2 regions of the Enterobacter sp. 3U4 genome follow, and region 1 is predicted to be linked to the other one. Evidence: predicted binding sites of a transcription regulator. Region 1 holds the regulator's gene; the other holds the start of a gene.

The links. The regulator LexA, encoded in region 1, represses DNA repair genes until DNA is damaged. The targets are predictions, from matches to a motif close to TNCTGTATGTACATACAGNA.
Region 2: rmuC (DNA recombination protein RmuC) is a predicted target of LexA. The motif match lies at 1,570-1,589, and genes of this name have one in related genera.

The regions. Positions count from the first base shown of each region.
Region 1 is NZ_CP136665.1:3,725,033-3,730,921, forward strand. It holds gene dinF (MATE family efflux transporter DinF) at 1-1,292, opposite strand, end outside; gene lexA (transcriptional repressor LexA) at 1,357-1,965, opposite strand; gene RVY89_RS17790 (diacylglycerol kinase) at 2,074-2,442, opposite strand; gene plsB (glycerol-3-phosphate 1-O-acyltransferase PlsB) at 2,597-5,017, shown strand; gene gntU (gluconate transporter) at 5,135-5,889, opposite strand, start outside.
Region 2 is NZ_CP136665.1:4,351,865-4,357,753, forward strand. It holds gene RVY89_RS20690 (dienelactone hydrolase family protein) at 1-475, opposite strand, end outside; gene udp (uridine phosphorylase) at 731-1,492, shown strand; gene rmuC (DNA recombination protein RmuC) at 1,633-3,090, shown strand; gene ubiE (bifunctional demethylmenaquinone methyltransferase/2-methoxy-6-polyprenyl-1,4-benzoquinol methylase UbiE) at 3,157-3,912, shown strand; gene ubiJ (ubiquinone biosynthesis protein UbiJ) at 3,926-4,531, shown strand; gene ubiB (ubiquinone biosynthesis regulatory protein kinase UbiB) at 4,528-5,889, shown strand, end outside.

The DNA of each region.
Region 1 (5,889 bases):
TGGCGGTGCCAGATAAAAGCCAGCGATATCCCTCGCAGCGAGAGGAAAACGGCCAGGGCCAGCCACAAGCCGTGATTACCCAGCCAGGGAAGCGTTAGCAGCGTCAGGCCAAACCCTGCCGCTGCGACCGCCATGCTGTTGCGCATTTCAGCCCCGCGCGTCGCACCAATAAACATGCCGTCCAGCAGATAACACCAGACGCCGACCACCGGTAAGACGACTTGCCAGATGAGATAGTGGCTCGCCAGCTCGCGCAGCGCAGGAAGAGACGTAAGCAATGCAACGATCTGCTCACCAAAGCAGGCGTAAACCAGGCCGAACGCCAGCGCCACCAGCCCAGACTGACGGCAGGCTGCCCGCCAGACGTCCCGAAGCTGCCCGCTTTCGCGCGCGCCGTACGCCTGTCCGGAATGCGCTTCAACCGCATAGGCAAAACCGTCCAGCGCGTAGGCGGTAAAGGTCAGAAGCGTCATCAATACTGCATTGACCGCAACGATTTCTGGCCCCAGCCGAGCCCCGAAAACCGTCAGCGCGCCGAAGCAGAGCTGAAGCAGCAGCGAGCGCAGCATGATGTCACGATTGAGGGCCAGCAGCTTACGGATATTGCCGCGCCATGCGGTTTTGAGCTGCGCAAGGGAGATCCCGCGCATCGCCAGCACGCGCCAGACCATCCACAGACCAATGATAAAGGTTCCGTATTCGGCAATTGCCGTCGCCAGCGCCGCGCCCTGCACGTTCATATGCAGGCCCATTACCAGCCAGACATCCAGCACAATGTTGAGAAGGTTGCCTACCACCAGCAAAATCACTGGTGCACGGGCGTACTGCACGCCCAGTAGCCACCCGAGCAGAACCAGGTTAGCCAGCGAGGCGGGTGCGCTGAGCCAGCGGATTTCAAGGAAACGTCGCGCCTGCTCTAATACCGCCTCGCTGCCGCCAACAACATGGAGCGCAAGGTCGATCAGGGGAGTACGTAATAAAACGATTAACGCCCCCGCGCCAAGCGCGAGGATCAGCGGCTGCACCAGCGCGCGCGCCAGACGCAGCGGATCTTTTGCACCATAAGCCTGTGCCGTGAGCCCGGTGGTGCTCATGCGCAAAAAGAGCAGCAGCATAAACAGGAAGCTGGTTGCCGTCGCGCCAATCGCCACGCCGCCAAGATAAACAGGCGAATCAAGATGACCAATAACGGCAGTATCGACCAGACCCAGCAAGGGAACCGTAATATTGGAGAAGATCATCGGCAGAGCAAGACGCCACAATGCCTTATCGGATGCCGTCAGCAGTGACATGAAAAAATACCGGGAGTGGGGAATGAATCAGGCTACAGCGGTGCCATAGCCTGTCGGGAAGAGGTTACAGCCATTCACCGTTGCGGATCACCCCAACCGCCAGTCCTTCGATAGAGAAGTTCTGTTCGCGGAGATCGACCACAATGGGTGAAAACTCGCTGTTTTCAGGCAGCAACTGTACGCTGTTACCCTGTTTTTTCAGACGCTTAACCGTCACTTCGTCATCAATGCGCGCCACAACCACCTGGCCGTTTCGCACATCCTGCGTTTTGTGCACCGCAAGCAGATCGCCGTCAAGAATGCCGATGTCTTTCATCGACATACCGCTAACGCGCAGCAGGAAATCAGCGCTCGGTTTGAACATGCCAGGATCGACCTGGTAATGGCCTTCAATGTGCTGCTGAGCCAGTAAAGGCTCACCAGCAGCAACACGGCCTATCAGCGGAATGCCCGTCTCTTCTTCCACCAGCAGGCGGATGCCGCGTGACGCACCTGAAACAATCTCAATCACGCCTTTACGCGCCAGCGCTTTCAGGTGTTCTTCAGCAGCATTCGGAGAACGGAAGCCCAGACGCTGCGCGATTTCCGCACGCGTGGGTGGCATACCCGTCTGGCCGATATGATCCCGGATGAGATCAAACACCTCTTGTTGCCTGGTCGTTAACGCTTTCATTCCGCCCCCTGGGTGTATATACAGTTATGCTGTGAGTATATACAGTCAAAGGCGATTTTGGAACCAAAAACTGCACAAAAAACCAGGGACTTAATTATTCCTCGAGGCTCATCGGAAATGTGACCAAAGCAGCGTGACCCAGGTGATAACGGCAGTGATAATCGCCAGCAACACGGCAGCAGAGCCCATGTCTTTTGCGCGGCCAGAAAGCTCGTGGAAATCGGAACCAATGCGATCAACAACGGCTTCAATAGCGCTATTAAGAATTTCCACTATCATCACCAGAAGCACGGAACCGATAAGAAGTACGCGGGTAATAGCATCAACATCAAGGAAACAGGCGACGATCACCGCGATGATAGCGGCGACGCCCTCCTGGCGAAAGGCGGCTTCGTTGATCCACGCGGCACGGAAACCTTTCCATGAATAACCGGCGGCTTTGATGATACGCGTTAACCCAGTGGTATTATTGGCCATTAAAAGAACCTTTTATGAAAAAAAGCGTCAGTAACAGGAACTGTAGCGCGTTTCGCTACAGCCTGAAGTATGACGGGTAACAACAGAAATTTTGCGCGCTTTCTGTTATCCTTGCGCCGCAATTGCATTATTAACCAGAGGCTTTACATCGTTTATGTCCGGCTGGCCACGAATTTACTACAAATTACTTAATTTACCATTAAGCATCCTGGTAAAAAGCAAGTCTATCCCAGCAGAACCCGCGCTGGAATTGGGGCTCGATACGTCACGTCCCATTATGTACGTTTTGCCTTATAACTCGAAGGCTGACTTACTGACGCTTCGCGCCCAGTGTCTGGCGCATGATTTACCTGACCCGCTTGAACCGCTGGAAGTTGACGGTACATTGCTGCCGCGCTACGTGTTCATTCACGGTGGACCTCGCGTGTTTACCTATTACACGCCAAAAGAAGAGTCCATCAAGCTGTTCCACGACTATCTCGACCTGCACCGCAGCAATCCCGATCTGGATGTGCAGATGGTGCCGGTATCGGTGATGTTTGGTCGTCGTCCGGGCCGTGAAAAAGGTGAAGAGAATCCGCCGCTGCGCATGCTTAACGGCATCCAGAAGTTCTTCGCGGTCTCCTGGCTGGGACGCGACAGCTTCGTGCGTTTCTCCCCTTCCGTTTCGCTGCGTCGAATGGCGGACGAGCACGGCACGGACAAGATCATCGCGCAAAAACTGGCGCGCGTGGCGCGTATGCACTTCGCCCGTCAGCGCCTGGCTGCCGTAGGGCCGCGTCTCCCGGCGCGTCAGGATCTGTTCAACAAGCTGTTGGCATCCAAAGCGATTGCCCGCGCCGTTGAAGACGAAGCGCGCAGCAAGAAAATTTCGCATGAGAAAGCCCAGCAGAACGCCATTGCGCTGATGGAAGAGATTGCAGCGAACTTCTCCTACGAGATGATTCGCCTGTCCGATCGCATTCTCGGTTTTACCTGGAACCGCCTGTATCAGGGCATCAACGTTCATAACGCCGAGCGTGTACGCCAACTGGCGCATGATGGCCATGAGATTGTCTATGTTCCCTGCCACCGCAGCCACATGGACTACCTGCTCCTTTCCTACGTGCTCTATCACCAGGGGCTGGTACCGCCGCACATTGCTGCCGGTATCAACCTGAATTTCTGGCCAGCAGGTCCGATTTTCCGCCGCCTGGGCGCCTTCTTTATTCGTCGTACCTTCAAGGGCAACAAGCTCTACTCCACCGTGTTCCGCGAGTATCTGGGCGAGCTGTTTAGCCGCGGCTATTCCGTCGAGTACTTCGTTGAGGGCGGTCGTTCCCGTACCGGACGTCTGCTCGATCCGAAGACCGGCACGCTGTCGATGACCATCCAGGCGATGCTGCGCGGAGGAACCCGTCCCATCACGCTTGTGCCAATCTACATTGGCTATGAGCACGTGATGGAAGTGGGCACGTATGCCAAAGAGCTGCGCGGTGCGACCAAAGAGAAAGAGAGCCTGCCGCAGATGCTGCGCGGCCTGAGCAAGCTACGCAATCTCGGTCAGGGCTACGTGAACTTCGGCGAACCAATGCCGTTAATGACGTACCTGAACCATCACGTTCCCGAGTGGCGCGAATCCATCGATCCTATCGAGGCGATTCGCCCGGCCTGGCTGACGCCAACGGTCAACGGCATCGCGTCCGAGCTGATGGTGCGCATTAACAACGCCGGTGCGGCTAACGCCATGAACCTGTGCTGTACGGCTCTTCTGGCTTCGCGTCAGCGCTCGCTGACCCGTGAACAGCTCACGGAGCAGCTGGATTGCTATCTGGACATGATGCGCAACGTGCCGTATTCCGTTGATTCAACCGTGCCTTCTGCTACCGCCAGTGAGCTTATCGATCACGCGCTGCAGATGAACAAGTTTGAAGTCGAAAAGGACACGATCGGCGACATCATCATTCTGCCGCGCGAGCAGGCAGTTCTGATGACCTACTACCGCAACAACATCACCCATATGCTGATGCTGCCGTCGCTCATGGCGGCTATCATCACCCAGCATCGCCGTATCTCGCGTCAGGAACTATTGCGTCACGTTGAGACGCTCTATCCGATGCTGAAAGCGGAGCTGTTCCTGCGCTGGAGCAAAGATGAGCTGGCGGGCGAACTGGACAAACTGACGGAAGAGCTGCGTCGTCAGGGGTTGATCACCGTCTCAAACGACGAATTGCACATCAATCCGTCGCGTTCCCGTACCCTGCAACTGCTGGCGGCCGGTGCGCGCGAAACGCTGCAGCGCTACGCCATTACGTTCTGGCTGCTGAGTGCGAACCCGTCTATCAACCGCGGTACGCTTGAGAAAGAGAGCCGGACGCTGGCACAGCGCCTGTCCGTTCTGCACGGCATTAACGCCCCTGAATTCTTCGACAAAGCGGTCTTCAGTTCTCTGGTCCTGACGCTGCGTGACGAAGGTTTCATCAGCGATACGGGCGATGCCGAGCCGGAAGAGACGCTGAAGGTTTACCAGATGCTGGCTGAACTGATTACGTCGGATGTACGTTTGACGATTGAGAGCGCGACGCAGGGCGAGTGATGTGAAAAAGCCGGGTGGTGGTTTCACCTGACCCGGCCTGGTGTTCTGCATAATAAAAAGGCCCGGTAAGCGCTTACGCTACCGGGCCTTATTTTTAGCCTTGTTAAATCACCGCGTTTAGCTGAGCAGCGTAAAGGCAATCATCCCGACAATCGCACCCGTCGTGCCGAGGATGGTCTCCATCAGCGTCCAGGTTTTCAGGGTTTGCGCTTCGGTGGCGCCGGTAAATTTACCGAACAGCCAGAAGCCTGCGTCGTTAACGTGAGAGACCACAATCGAACCGCCCGCGATACAGATAGACAGCGCCGCCATCTGCGCACCGGAGTAGTTCAGCTGTTCAATCACCGGCATCACCAGACCCACGGCGGTTAAACACGCCACGGTTGCGGAACCCTGGATGATACGCACCGCCGCAGCCAGCACGAAGCAGGTGACCGCAATCGGCAGGCCCATCCCGGTCAGCGCTTCGCCGAGAGCCGGGCCCACGCCGGAATCCACCAGCACCTGCTTGAACACGCCGCCGGCACCGATCACCAGCAGGATAATACCCGCAGGCTGCAGCGCGGCACCGCAGATCTCCATCACCCGGTCTTTTGGCATCCCCTGACGCATCGCCAGGCCGTAAATCGCCACCAGACAGGCCACCAGGATCGCCGTGAACGGGTGACCGATGAACTCGAACCATTCATAGGCGCTGGAACCCACCGGCACAAAGCGCGCGGCGATAGTTTTCAGACCCACCAGCACCAGCGGCAGCAGGATCAGCGACAGGCTGAAGCCGAAGGACGGCATTTTGCCCTCGCCCAGGTGCGGCTCGGTGACGTCGTCCGGAATATGCAGCTCAACGTAACGGCTGATGAAGTTGCCCCACA
Region 2 (5,889 bases), 630 kb from region 1:
GGTTATGCGCCGCATACAGCCAGCTAATGCGTCCGCCCCAGCAGAAACCGGTGACCAGCAGACGATGCGGATCCCCGCCGTTGCGCGCCGCCCAGCTCGCGACGTGGTCGAGATCGGCCAGCACCTGCGCGTCCGGGACTTTGCTGACCAGGTTGCTGAGCAAGGTGGGAATATCGCTGTAGTCGTTCGGATCGCCCTGACGGAAGTAGAGCTCTGGCGCAACGGCCAGATACCCTTCCAGCGCCAGCCGGCGGCAGAGGTCGCGAATGTGTTCGTGAACACCAAATATCTCCTGAATCACAATCACGATGGGCAGCGGGCCGTCTGCCGATTTTGGCCGGGCGTGATAAGCAGGCATATTCTCCCCCTGCGAGGGAATGGAGGTCTCGCCCGCGGTAATTGCCGCTTCTGGCGTCGACACGATGGTTGAAGCATGTGGGGCCGCAGCAGGTGCAAAACCGGTTTTTTCAGTCATGGCATTCTCCGTACCAATCAGTTAGCGCAAAGGTAAATATAGACACCAGGTTAACAACTCACAGTGCCTTAAACGGTCTATCTTTTGTGCAGCACCTGACGATATAACTTGTTAATGTGATGTAAATCACTTTTTGATGGAAAATCAATGCAATCATTTTCATTCATGGTGAGATGCGTCACGAAATTATGCTTACTGCTTCTGTAAAGTACCGTTTTACTTCTTCTGACTAACCGACCCACAGAGGAGTCACCTATGTCTAAGTCTGATGTTTTTCATCTCGGCCTCACTAAAAACGATTTACAAGGGGCTACGCTCGCTATCGTCCCTGGCGATCCTGAGCGTGTGGAAAAGATCGCCGCGCTGATGGATAAGCCGGTCAAGCTGGCTGCCCATCGTGAGTTCACCACCTGGCGCGCTGAGCTGGATGGCAAAGCGGTGATCGTGTGCTCTACCGGTATCGGTGGTCCGTCTACATCAATTGCTGTTGAAGAGCTGGCACAGCTGGGCATCCGTACTTTCCTGCGTATCGGCACCACTGGCGCTATCCAGCCGCACATTAACGTCGGCGACGTGCTGGTTACGACCGCATCTGTACGTCTGGACGGTGCAAGCCTGCACTTTGCACCGATGGAATTCCCGGCAGTGGCTGATTTCGAATGCACCACCGCGCTGGTTGAAGCCGCTAAATCCGTGGGCGCGACCACTCACGTGGGCGTAACCGCCTCTTCCGATACCTTCTACCCGGGCCAGGAGCGTTACGACACCTTCTCTGGCCGCGTAGTTAGCCGCTTCAAAGGCTCAATGGAAGAGTGGCAGTCGATGGGCGTAATGAACTATGAGATGGAATCCGCCACGCTGCTGACCATGTGCGCAAGCCAGGGTCTGCGTGCCGGTATGGTGGCGGGCGTAATCGTCAACCGTACCCAGCAGGAGATCCCGAACGCTGAAACCATGAAGCAGACCGAAAGCCATGCGGTGAAAATCGTGGTTGAAGCCGCGCGTCGCCTGATCTAGTCCTCTCCTTTCTAAATCAAAGGCCGACACGTTCGGCCTTTATATTTTGCGTAGCGCCTCGCAGGAAAACCCTTTCAAACTGGACGTTTATACAGCACAATTCTATTTTGTGCGGGTAATACGTTGATGCAGGGGGCATTGTGGATATCTCAATCCTGATTTATGCGGTGATTGCGCTGGCGGGCGTGGCGATAGGCTGGCTGATGTCCAGCTATCAGCATGCGCAGCAGAAGGCCGATCAGCTGGCTGAACGCGAAGAGATCGTCGCCGATTTAAGCGCGGCCAGGCAGCAGCTTGCACTGAGTGAACACTGGCGTGACGAGTGTGAACTGCTCAACAACGAGATGCGCAACCTGCGTGATATCAATACGTCGCTGGAAGCCGATCTCCGTGAAGTGACCACCCGCCTGGAATCCACTCAGCTGCATGCGGAAGATAAAATCCGCCAGATGATCAACAGCGAGCAGCGCCTCAGTGAACAGTTTGAAAACCTCGCGAACCGCATTTTTGAGCACAGCAACCGACGCGTTGACGAACAAAACCGCCAGAGCCTGAACAGCCTGCTAACGCCGCTGCGCGAGCAGCTGGACGGTTTTCGTCGTCAGGTGCAGGACAGTTTTGGTCAGGAAGCCCGTGAGCGGCATACCCTGGCGCATGAGATTCGCAATCTTCAGCAGCTAAATGCCCAGATGGCGCAGGAAGCGGTCAACCTGACCCGCGCGCTTAAAGGGGATAACAAAACCCAGGGCAACTGGGGAGAAGTAGTGTTGACCCGCGTACTGGAAGCCTCTGGTCTGCGGGAAGGGTATGAATACGAAACGCAGGTGAGTATCGAAAATGATGCCCGCTCCCGCATGCAGCCGGATGTGATTGTGCGGCTGCCGCAGGGTAAAGATGTGGTGATTGACGCCAAGATGACCCTGGTAGCGTATGAACGTTACTTCAACGCGGAGGATGACTACACCCGCGAATCGGCGCTGCAGGAGCACATTGCCTCCGTGCGCAATCATATTCGCCTGCTCGGCAGAAAAGACTACCAGCAGCTGCCGGGTCTGCGCTCGCTGGACTATGTCCTGATGTTTATCCCGGTAGAGCCCGCATTTCTGCTGGCCCTCGACAGGCAGCCTGAGCTTATCACCGAAGCGCTCAAAAATAACATTATGCTGGTCAGCCCCACCACGCTGCTGGTGGCCTTACGCACCATTGCGAACCTGTGGCGCTATGAGCACCAGAGCCGCAACGCGCAGCAGATTGCCGATCGTGCCAGCAAGCTGTACGACAAAATGCGCCTTTTCGTGGACGACATGTCATCAGTCGGGCAGAGCCTGGACCGCGCGCAGGATAACTACCGTCAGGCGATGAAAAAACTCGCCTCGGGACGTGGCAATCTGCTGGCGCAGGCTGAATCATTCCGCACCCTGGGAGTAGAAGTTAAACGCGAGATTAATCCGGAATTGGTTGAACAGGCCACCGCCCAGGACGACGAGTTTCGCCTGCGTGAAGGTGCTGACGAACAAAAGACAAACAGTGAAGACAACACGTTAGCGGCGGATTTATCACCAGACGAGACTCCGGCGCGTTTCTTTCGCGGTGGTTGAAACGTAGGGCAAACGCGCCCAATCTGTTACACTTCACGAACATTTTACTGATAAGCAGGCTCTAAGATGGCTGACGAATCACAAGACACAACGCACTTTGGCTTTCAGACTGTCGCCAAAGCGCAGAAAGCTGACATGGTGGCCCATGTATTTCATTCCGTGGCGGCGAAGTACGATGTGATGAATGACCTGATGTCGTTCGGCATTCATCGCTTGTGGAAGCGCTTCACCATTGACTGTAGTGGCGTACGTCGTGGACAAACGGTGCTGGATTTAGCCGGCGGTACGGGCGATTTAACCGCGAAATTCTCCCGTCTGGTGGGCGAAACCGGCCGCGTTGTTCTTGCCGATATTAATGACTCCATGCTGAAAATGGGACGCGAAAAGCTGCGTAACATCGGCGTGGTGGGGAATGTAGAATATGTGCAGGCAAATGCCGAAGCGCTGCCGTTCCCGGACAATACCTTTGACTGCATCACGATCTCCTTCGGTCTGCGTAACGTGACCGACAAAGAAAAAGCGCTGCGCTCCATGTACCGCGTGCTGAAACCGGGTGGACGTCTGCTGGTTCTGGAGTTCTCCAAACCGATTATTGAGCCGCTGAGCAAAGCTTACGACGCCTACTCCTTCCACGTGCTGCCGCGCATCGGTGAGCTGGTGGCTAACGACGCTGAAAGCTACCGCTATCTGGCTGAATCTATCCGTATGCACCCGGATCAGGACACATTAAAAGCCATGATGCAGGATGCAGAATTTGAAAATGTTGAATATTTCAACCTGACGGCGGGTGTCGTCGCGCTGCATCGCGGTTACAAATTCTGAGTGGAGGTGTCCCGTGCCCTTTAAACCCTTAGTCTCCGCAGGCATCGAGAATGTACTGAACGCTTTCCTCTATCGCGCCCCGGCGCTGAAAGCTGCGCGTCAGCGGCTAAACGGGAAGGTATTGCGCATTGTTTTAAAAGAGTTCTCGACGCCGCTAGTACTGGTATTCAGCGAACGCCAGCTTGACGTACTGGGGGAGTGGGAAGGTGAAGCCGACTGCTCGGTCATCACGCACATGAGCGTGCTGCCAAAACTGCGCGATCGTCAGCAATTAACGGCGCTTATCCGCAGCGGTGAGCTTGAAGTGGAAGGCGACATTCAGGTCGTGCAGAACTTCGTTGCGCTCACCGATCTGGCGGAGTTCGATCCGGCAGAGCTGCTCGCGCCTTTTATCGGCGACATCGCCGCCGAAGGGATCGGGAAAGTCCTTCATGGTGGCGCCTCCTTTGCGCGTAAAAGCCTCCAACGCCAGCAACGCTATACGGCGGAAGTGCTGACTGAGGAGTGGCGAATGGCGCCCGGACCACTGGAAGTTGCGTGGTTTGCGGAAGAGACCGCTGCTATTGAACGCGCGGTTGATGCGTTAACCAAACGGCTGGAAAAACTGGAGGGCAAATGACGCCTGGTGAAATTCGGCGCCTCTATTTTATTATTCGCACCTTTTTGAGCTACGGGCTCGACGAGCTTATCCCCAAAATGCGTATCACGCTGCCGCTTCGCATCTGGCGGCGGATGCTCTTCTGGATGCCTAATCGCCATAAAGGTCAGCCGCTGGGTGAGCGTCTGCGCCTGGCGCTACAGGAGCTCGGTCCGGTTTGGATTAAATTCGGACAGATGCTGTCGACACGCCGCGATCTCTTCCCGCCTCTGATTGCCGATGAGCTCGCGATGCTGCAGGATCGTGTCGCACCGTTTGACGGCGCGCGCGCGAAAAAGCAAATCGAAGAGGCGATGGGAAATGTACCCGTCGAGACCTGGTTTGACGATTTCGACATTAAGCCACTGGCATCGGCCTCTATCGCACAGGTGCACACCGCGCGTCTGAAAGAAAACGGCAAAGAAGTCGTTATTAAGGTCATTCGTCCGGACATCCTGCCAATCATCAAAGCGGACATGAAGCTAATTTATCGGCTGGCGCGCTGGGTGCCACGCTTGCTGCCGGACGGACGTCGCCTTCGTCCACTGGAAGTGGTGCGGGAATATGAAAAAACGCTGATTGATGAGCTAAACCTGCTGCGCGAATCGGCGAATGCCATTCAGCTGCGTCGCAACTTTGAAAACAGCCCGATGCTCTATGTCCCTGAAGTCTATTCTGACTACTGCAGCCAGAACATGATGGTGATGGAGCGTATCTACGGTATTCCTGTTTCGGATGTGGTGGCCCTGGAGAAACAAGGAACGAACATGAAGCTCCTGGCCGAACGTGGCGTCCAGGTCTTCTTTACCCAGGTGTTCCGCGACAGCTTTTTCCATGCGGACATGCACCCGGGCAATATCTTCGTGAGCTACGAACATCCTGAGGATCCGAAGTATATCGGTATCGACTGCGGGATTGTGGGGTCGCTGAACAAAGAAGATAAACGGTATCTGGCTGAGAACTTCATCGCGTTCTTCAACCGCGACTACCGTAAGGTGGCCGAGCTGCACGTCGATTCCGGCTGGGTGCCGCCGGACACCAACGTCGAAGAGTTCGAGTTCGCGATCCGGACCGTTTGTGAACCGATTTTTGAAAAACCGCTGGCGGAAATCTCCTTCGGGCACGTGCTGTTAAACCTGTTCAACACGGCACGCCGCTTTAATATGGAAGTTCAGCCACAGCTAGTTTTACTTCAGAAAACATTACTTTACGTTGAGGGTGTAGGCCGACAGCTCTATCCTCAGTTAGACTTGTGGAAGACCGCGAAACCTTTCCTTGAATCGTGGATTAAGGATCAGGTTGGCATTCCGGCGCTGGTGCGCTCGCTGAAAGAGAAAGGC